2 regions of the Shewanella rhizosphaerae genome follow, and region 2 is predicted to be linked to the other one. Evidence: riboswitches for the same ligand, from Rfam matches in the RefSeq annotation. Region 2 holds a riboswitch; the other holds the start of a gene.
What was found. Region 2 has a riboswitch for cobalamin ahead of K0I63_RS15515 (TonB-dependent receptor). Riboswitches for the same ligand answer to the same signal wherever they lie in the genome.
Positions count from the first base shown of each region.

Region 1: it holds a riboswitch for cobalamin, as region 2 does, so the genes downstream of both, K0I63_RS03675 (ABC transporter ATP-binding protein) here and K0I63_RS15515 (TonB-dependent receptor) in region 2, are expected to answer to the same signal.

Region 1 covers NZ_CP080420.1:810,579-814,997, reverse strand. The annotation lists gene K0I63_RS03680 (FecCD family ABC transporter permease) at 1-1,037, opposite strand, end outside; gene K0I63_RS03675 (ABC transporter ATP-binding protein) at 1,024-1,980, opposite strand; cobalamin riboswitch at 2,085-2,263, opposite strand; gene K0I63_RS03670 (histidine phosphatase family protein) at 2,315-2,926, opposite strand; gene metH (methionine synthase) at 3,256-4,419, shown strand, end outside.
Region 2 covers NZ_CP080420.1:3,555,893-3,560,311, reverse strand. The annotation lists gene K0I63_RS15525 (metal-dependent hydrolase family protein) at 1-982, shown strand, start outside; gene K0I63_RS15520 (DUF805 domain-containing protein) at 1,125-1,475, shown strand; cobalamin riboswitch at 1,696-1,912, shown strand; gene K0I63_RS15515 (TonB-dependent receptor) at 2,012-3,982, shown strand; gene K0I63_RS15510 (arylesterase) at 4,076-4,419, shown strand, end outside.

The DNA.
Region 1 (4,419 bases), 1.8 Mb from region 2:
CCACGCTTGCCGCCCAGGATAAACAGGAAGAAGAGGCTGCCTATCACAGCCGTGATGATCCCCACCGGCAGCTCCTGATAGCTGAGCAGGCAGCGCGCCAGCACATCTACCCAGATCATAAACAGGCCGCCCACCAGGGCCGTCAGCAGCAGGGCGAAACGCCCGGGCAGCAATAGCCGCACCATGTGGGGCACCATCAGGCCGACGAAGCCGATGCCGCCACAGTTGGCCACCAGGACGGCGGTGATCAGCGAGCAGAGCAGCAGGCTGACGAGACGCAGGCGCTGCACCCGAATGCCCAGGGTATGGGCGGTCTCATCCCCCGCCTGAATGGCGAGGATCTGCCGCTTAAGCAGTAGCAAGATGGCGCTCGCCGCCAACACCAGCAGCCAGGGCAGCCAGAGCATCTGCCAGCTCGCCTTAGCAAAGCTGCCCAGGCTCCAGAACAGCACAGAGGCGGCCGATTGCGGCCCGGAGAAATAGAGCATCAGGCTGGCCAGCGCGCCAAACAGGAAGGAGATCGCCACCCCGGAGAGCAACATGCGCTCTATCTGGGTGTTGAGATCCCGCCCGCACAGGGCCAACACCATGAGCACCGCCAGGCTGGCACCGATAAAGGCGCCAAGCGGCAGGCCGACACTGGCCAAAGCGCCGCCGACACCGCCCAGCAGGGTGATCACCACAACCGCCCCCAGACTGGCGCCCGAGGAGATGCCAAACAGATAGGGGTCGGCCAGGGGATTGCGAGTCACCGTCTGCAACACGGCGCCCGCCAGCGCCAGGCCGAAGCCGGCAATGAAGGCCAGCAGGATGCGTGGCAGGCGCAGCTCAATCAATATTCTTGCGGTCACGCCGCCGGGATCGGCGCCGCTCAGCTTGGCCAGCAGCACCTCAAGCACCTCGGCGACGCCTATCTGCGCCGCGCCGAAGCTCACCGCCAGCACAGGAGTCGCCAGGGTCAGCAGTCCCAGGCAGACGAAGGCCAGGTGTTGCAGCGGACTATAGCCTCTTCCCAGACTCAGGCTAGCGCTCATCATGGTTAGCCTCCTTCGCCTCAAGGGGCTGGTCACCCAAGTCATTGCAGTGCTGAGCACTCTGACCGCCATCTTGAAGGTGATAGCCATAGAAATAGTTAATCTGCGGGTTGCCGTGCTGTGGATGGGACGATACCTGACAGCAGACGCCGAACACCCTGGCGATCTGCGCCTCGCTCAGCACCTGTTTGGGCGAGCCTTGAGCCACCGCCTTGCCCTGATCCAGCAGCAAAAGCTGATCGCACAGGGCGCTGGCGAGATTGAGGTCGTGAATCGAGATCACCACAGTCACCCCCAGGGCCTTGAGCAGCTCGAGGATCTGGATCTGATAGCGGATATCCAGGTGATTGGTGGGCTCATCGAGGATCAACAGCTTAGGCTGCTGCACTATGGCGCGGGCGATCAGCGCCCGCTGCTTCTCGCCCCCGGACAGGGAGGCATAGGTCTGTCCGGCGCGATCCTTGAGCCCAACTGTCTCCAGGGCCTGACTCACCGCCAGGCGGTCAGCCTTAGTGGTCATGGAGAAGGCGGCCTTATGTGGCGTAAGCCCCAATGCCACCAGCTGGGCCGTGGTCATGTCGAAATGCTGAGGCGTGTCTTGCAGCACAACGGCCACCTCGCGGGCAAAGGCCCTGGCGCTCAGGCTGGCGATTGGCTGACCAAACAGTTGGATCTCGCCGCTGCTAGGCGTAAGGAAACGATAGAGGCAGCGCAGCAGGCTGGACTTACCAGCGCCATTGGGGCCTATGATCCCCAGCATCTTACCCTCTAGCAGATCCAACTTGACCCCAGAAAGGATGGCGCGCTCGCCGCAGCGCCAGCTGAGATCCCGTACCGACAGCGCCGGGCGCGCGCAGGCGCCATCGCCTGCACCTAGGTTCGATCCTTCACTGGCGCCGTGAGACAGGAGTGATTCTGTTTGTGATGCCTGACTAGGGGCGCTCAAGATCGCGCCCTCCGGGGAGCAGCGCCGAGGCGCCCTCGCCCTTGGACCAGACTCGGCCCCGAGGTATTCTTCATCTATTGGCTCCCTCAAGTCACCCGCTTGAGATAGTGGTTGGAGAGTAGGCAGGTATCCTGACTCGTGGCAAACCGGTCGACTTAGACCTAGCGGCACACTCACAGTTGCGGGCACAGTTTGGGCTAGCGGCGCGAGGCCTTCCCCAATTCCCTATTAAGTCCGAGTTATCGCCTTGGCGATCTCGACACCATACTCCCGGCGCAGGCGGTCCCTGCGCCCGGTTATTATGCTAAATTTTGCCGCAGACACAAGGACAGACTCAATCGGCGTCATGCCAGTGCAGACGCCAGTAGCCCTCCCCCGCCTTGTCGCGATAGTGACTTATCTTGACCACGCTGCCGTAGTCCAAACTCAGCCGGGTATAGAAGCCCACGGCGCGCTCTACCCCCAGGGCCTTGGCCATCAGGTGGCGTATCACGCCGCCGTGAGTGAGCAGTAACAAGGCCTCGCCGCAATGCTGATGCACCAACTGCTCGACCACCTCGTCGACACGCCGCTCGAACTCAGCCATGGGCTCCCCCTCGGGCAGCGGATTGGCCCAAGGGTCTTGCCAATAGGCACTCAACTCCTCGCCATGATCGGCATGCAGCTCAGGGATAGGCTGGCCATCCCAGCGGCCGAAGTAGATCTCCTTGAGCCCGGCATCCAGGGCCACCTTCACCTGATTCTTAGCGGTGAGGTGCTCGGCAAATACACGGCAACGCTTGAGCGGCGAGCTGATCACCCTGTCCACCGCCTGGGGCAGCTTGGCATAGGCCAGCTGCATCTGGGCGAAGCCTATCTCTGTGAGAGGTTGATCGCTATGGCCGCGCAGCAGATTGCCGCCTTCACATTCGCCGTGGCGCATCAAATAGAGTGTCGTTTGCGTCATAACTGCAGCATTAAACCTTTAAAATCTAGATGGTTAGCAGGATACTCTCTGGAAGTATCCCTTGGCAATGAAAGATAAATAAGGCCTTGAAAAACTTTCAGATTCACCCACTTTCAAGGGGAGAGCCTTTTGCCATGAGAACGCGGCTTAGCCGCCATTCTTCCTCGAAGCCAAACCAGATTTAAGCTTATACTCATTTGACTTGCCCTGGGTATTATAAGTCGATTAGTATAGACGTCTATACGTTTATACATCCAAAATAAAAATAGCACGTCAAATCGATAGACGCGGCAGTTTAGGCAATAGGTCAGTTGAAGTAGGTGAAAGTTATGGCGACCCAATCCCCTGTTCGAAACGTAAGGCAGATTAACGACGCGATCCGCGCGCGGCTCGATAAGGAAATTTTGATCCTCGACGGCGCCATGGGCACCATGATCCAGAACCACAAACTGGAGGAGGCCGACTTTCGCGGCGAACGCTTTGCCGAGTGGCCCTGCGATCTCAAGGGTAACAACGACCTGTTGGTGCTGACCCAACCCGAGCTTATCAAGCAGATCCACAGAGATTACCTGCTGGCAGGCGCCGACATCATAGAGACCAACACCTTCAACGCCACTCAGGTGGCCATGGCCGACTATGAGATGCAGTCGCTGTCACGGGAGATCAACTTAGAAGGCGCTCGCCTCGCCCGCGCCGCCTGTGATGAGGTGGCCGCCGAAACCGGCCGTCAATGCTATGTGGCCGGGGTTCTCGGCCCCACCAACCGCACCTGCTCTATCAGCCCGGATGTGAACGACCCTGGCTATCGTAATATCCATTTCGATGACCTTGTGGAAGCCTATATCGAGTCGACCCAGGCCCTTATCGAGGGCGGCGCGGACATCATCATGGTCGAGACCATCTTCGATACCCTCAATGCCAAGGCGGCGCTGTTTGCCATCGAGACATTGTTCGAACAACTGGGCCAACGCCTGCCCGTGATGATCTCGGGCACCATTACCGATGCCTCGGGCCGCACCCTGACGGGCCAAACTACAGAAGCCTTCTATAATTCGCTGCGCCACGTGAAGCCGCTCTCCATCGGCCTCAACTGCGCCTTGGGGCCACAGGAGCTGCGCCCCTATGTGGAGGAACTGTCGAAGATCGCCGAGTGCTATGTGTCGGCGCACCCCAACGCCGGCCTGCCCAACGAGTTTGGCGGCTATGACGAGACCCCGGAGCAGATGGCCGAGGTGATTGGCCCCTGGGCCGAGGAAGGCCTGCTCAACATCATAGGCGGCTGCTGCGGCACCACGCCAGACCATATCAAGGCGATCCGCGCCGCCGTCATCAAGCATAGCGCCCGTAAATTGCCCGATCTGCCGGTGGCCTGTCGCCTCTCAGGCCTGGAGCCGCTGACCATAGATGCCGATTCCCTGTTTGTGAACGTGGGCGAGCGCACCAACGTGACCGGCTCGGCCAAGTTTCTACGCCTTATCAAGACGGGCGAATAT
Region 2 (4,419 bases):
GATGTCAGACGCCGATGTGGCGATGCAGAGCGCCTATTTCGCCAACAAGACCCTGATGGCGGGCTTCACCACGGTTAGAGACCTCGGCGCCAAGCCGGAGCAGATGTATGCCCTGCGTGACGCGATTGCTAAGGGGTGGATAGACGGGCCGCGGATCATCGCCTCAGGCGGGGTGTCGGTGACCGGCGGCCATGGCGATGTGGACGGCATGAGCCCAGATCTGCTGGATAAGTTCACCACTAAGACCATCTGCGACGGCCCCTATGACTGTCGCCGCGCCACCCGCCGCGCCATCAAGTTTGGTGCCGATGTTATCAAGATCACCTCCACCGGTGGCGTCTTGTCGGATACCGACACGGGCACGGGCCAGCAGATGAACGATGATGAGATCAAAGAAATTGTGGCGACGGCTCATGCCCTGGGGCGTAAGGTGGCCAGCCATGCCCATGCGACAGAGGGGATCAACGCCGCCCTGCGCGCCGGGGTCGATAGCATAGAGCACGGCAGCTACGCCGATAAGGAGAGCATCAAGCTGCTCAAGAAGAATGGCGCCTTCCTGGTGCCCACCCTGTTGGCGGGCGATACCGTGGTGCATATGGCCAAGGAGTCTGACTTCATGTCGCCGGCCATCAAGCAGAAAGCGGTGCGAGTGGGTGCCGATATGACGGCTAACTTTACCCGCGCCTATAAGGCCGGGGTCAAGATTGCCTATGGTACCGACAGCGGCGTCTCGGCCCACGGCACCAATGCGCGCGAGGCTGTGTTGATGAATCAGGCGGGCATGAACAATAAAGATGTGCTGATCTCGGCCACCATCAACGGCGCCGAGCTAGTGAATATGTCAGATAGCCTGGGCACCCTGAGTGTCGGCAAGCAGGCGGATATTATCGCGACCCAGGGTAACCCTCTGGAGGATATCTCGGCCCTGCTGGATGTGGGCTTCGTGATGAAAGGTGGCAAGGTGGTGAAGTCGCGCCTGTGAGTGAAAAAAGATTGTCATTAAAATTCAATTTATATTTTTTAAACTATTGATATATTATGACACTTATCCAATAGGGGGCTTAGGAATGGCCCCCTCTTTTATTGGAGTTTTTCAGTCAATTTACGTAAACAAAGGGAACTATATGGAATATTTTATTGGTGCGTTGAAGAAGTTTGCTGATTTCACCGGTCGTGCACGTCGCAAAGAATTTTGGATGTTTACCCTGTTCTACATCATCTTCTATGCCGTGGCGGCAACCATAGATGTGGTGACAGGTCTGTATATGCTGAGCGGTATCTTCTCGCTGGCACTGCTTATCCCAACTCTCGCTATCTCGGCCAGACGCCTACACGACACCGGCCGTTCGGGCTGGTGGCAGCTAATAGGTTTAATCCCGCTTATTGGCGCTATCGTGCTGATCGTCTTCTATGTACAAGACAGCGTAGAAGGCAACGAATATGGTGAAAACCCTAAGGCTTTGGCCGAGGCGTAATTTTTTTCTATCTGCGATGAAGGAGGCTTATGCCTCCTTTGTTGTTTTTAGGCAGTAATACAGCCCTTGGGTGAAGATGCCTATTCGGGCCATCATGGGAGCATTAGACATTTATACGTGTAGACGTCTATAATGCCCGCGTTCTGTCACAGGAGCGGGAGAGAGCCTCTCCTCAACGCCGCACATAAGCCGCGGCTTGCCATGAGACAGAGCGTGACCTAATTTAGTCAACCTTATGTGGTGCCCTAGCCAAAATGGCGCAAGGGATAATCGGGAAGCCAGTGAGAATCTGGCACTGCCCCCGCAACGGTGATAGGTGAGAGCTGGGTGCGCCATGCCTTTAACATCATGGCGTTAAAAAAATCTACGCTCGTCGTTTAAACCTTTTGTTTAGACTTAGCCTCAGTCCGGAGACCGGCCCTTAAGGTGATTTTGAGATTTCGGCGGGCAGATCTCGAAATGCGACCCTGGCGGTTTGATGGACTGCGCCCAGTCGTGACGCCTTGCCCTGTTTCCCTTTTAGGAGTTAAAGGAAAATGGGTACACAACCTAGTAAAATTGCGCTACTTCTTGGCGCCTGTCTGGTCGGGAGCTTTCCTGCCTTAGCGGAAAGTTCGGGCACCCCAGGGCCTGTGGATGAAACCATCACGGTTATCGGCCGCACCGAAAACACCCCTATCAATATCGCGGCTAACGTCAATGTGATCGACGCCGCCGCCATCGAACTTAGCGGTGCCACCAACCTCACCGAGCTGCTGCGCGGACAGAGCGGCATTCAGGTATCAGATTCAAACTCGGGTGCCGTATTTGCCATGCGCGGTTTCAGTGCTAGTCAGGCCGTCAACAACACCTTGATCCTGATCGATGGTCGTCGCCTCAATAACATCGATATCGCCGCGCCGAGCATCAGTGCCATCGGGCTCAATCAGGTGGAGCGAATCGAGATCCTCTCAGGCAGCGCCGGTGTGCTCTATGGTGACCAGGCGGTCGGCGGGGTGATCAACATTATCACCAAGGCGCCGAAAGATAACGGCGGCAGCCTGCAGCTCTCCGGCGGCAGCTTCGACACCCTTGAGGCCAAGGCCGAGGGGTCGGTCGCCATCAACGACAACTGGCGCCTCTATGGCGCGGCCAACCATCTCAAGAGCGACAACTATCGCGATCACAATGCCAGCAAGACCAGCTCAGTGCTGGGACGCCTGCAGTATGACGATGAGGTGCAGCAGTTCTTCGCCGAGGCGAGTCACTATGACAACCATCGCGAACTGGCTGCTGCGCTGACCGACGAGCAGATCAAGCAAAACCCAAGACAAATGGGTGACCTGAAGCAGGGCGATCTCTTTATCGATGCCTACCTACATGAGATGACCACGGCGGCCCGCACCGGCTATCAGCGCCAGCTGAATGATGCTTGGGCACTGGGCGCCGACCTTAACTACAGCGACACCCTAACAACCGGGCTAAGCACCTGGAACACAAGCCGCCGCGATACCCGCTCCCTGCTGGAGTTTAAGCCTAAGGCCGTGGGCAACATCAAGACGGATAACGGCGAGCTCAAGCTGGTGACCGGCCTGGATCTTAGCCGCGGCGAGGCGACATTTAGTAATCGCAGCAATGTGCAGAAGCTGGCCAGCGCCTATCTGCAGGCGACCGTGCCCCTCACCGAGAGCTTCAGCTATGTGGTGGGCGGTCGTTACGCCGAGGTGACAGATGAGCTGGTGGACGCCAGTGCCTACCCTAATGGGATAGATCTGGATCAGGATGCCCATGCCTTCGAGCTTGGCATCAACTATCGCCCGAGCCAGCAACATAGATTCTACCTGCGGGCCGACGATAACTTCCGTTTCGCCAAGGTGGATGAGCAGGCCTATACCCCGGCTAGCATTCAGGGGCTCAAGCCGCAGACGGGTCGCTCCTACGAGGCGGGGTGGGATCTGCTGCTCGAGCGCAATACCCTGCGCCTGAGTGCTTATCGACTGGATCTCGAAGATGAGATCGTCTTCGACCCGAGCGCCGAGACACCTGCAGGTGGCAGCTTCCCCGGCGCTAACGTGAACGCTGATGCCTCACGCCGTTATGGGGTAAGCGCAGACTGGGATTGGCAGGCGACTCAGGATCTAATGCTTGGGCTTGAATACAACTACATAGACGCCGAGTTTACCGAAGGACTAAACGAGGGTAAGGCACTCTCCTGGGTAGCCAAGAACTCAGGTCGTGGCTATGTCAGCTACGATGTATATGAGCATCTGCAGCTCTTCGCCGAGGCGGTCTACACGGGTGAGCGTTACATGGAGGGCGACAATGCCAACTTAGGCGATAAGCTCGATGCCTATACCCTGGCGAATATCGCCATCAACTATTCCCGCGATGCCTGGCTGGCCAGCCTGCGGGTCGATAACCTGCTGGACAAGGAGTATGTCAGCTCAGGGTATTTCAGCACCTGGGGTAGCGGTTATTACCCTGGCACAGGCCGGGCGCTGCGCCTGACCGCCAGCTACCGCTTCTAACGCGGCTTTAGCCTTAAAAGCCAGTCAGATCTGACTGGCTTTTTTATTGCCTGCTGTTCATCATAGGGCATAGATCATTTGGGAGTCTGTGGGATGAAACTAAAGTGGTTGCTTGTGCCCGTTATTTTACTCTTGGCCATCATCTTCTGGCCAAGTGGCGGGCCCTCACTTGCTCCCTTGCCGGGGAGTGCCAGGATCCTTGCCTTTGGCGATAGCCTGACTCAGGGCGTGGGAGCCAGCCCTGGCATGGATTATCCTGCGCAGCTGCAAGCAATGAGCGGACGCGAGGTGATCAACGCCGGCATCTCGGGGGAGACCACATCCCGGGGCCGCGAGCGCTTCGCCCGAGTGCTGAATGAGACGGCGCCGGATCTCATCATCTTGCTCGAGGGGGGCAATGATTTTCTGCGCAATGGCAGCGCGGCGCAGGTCGAGGC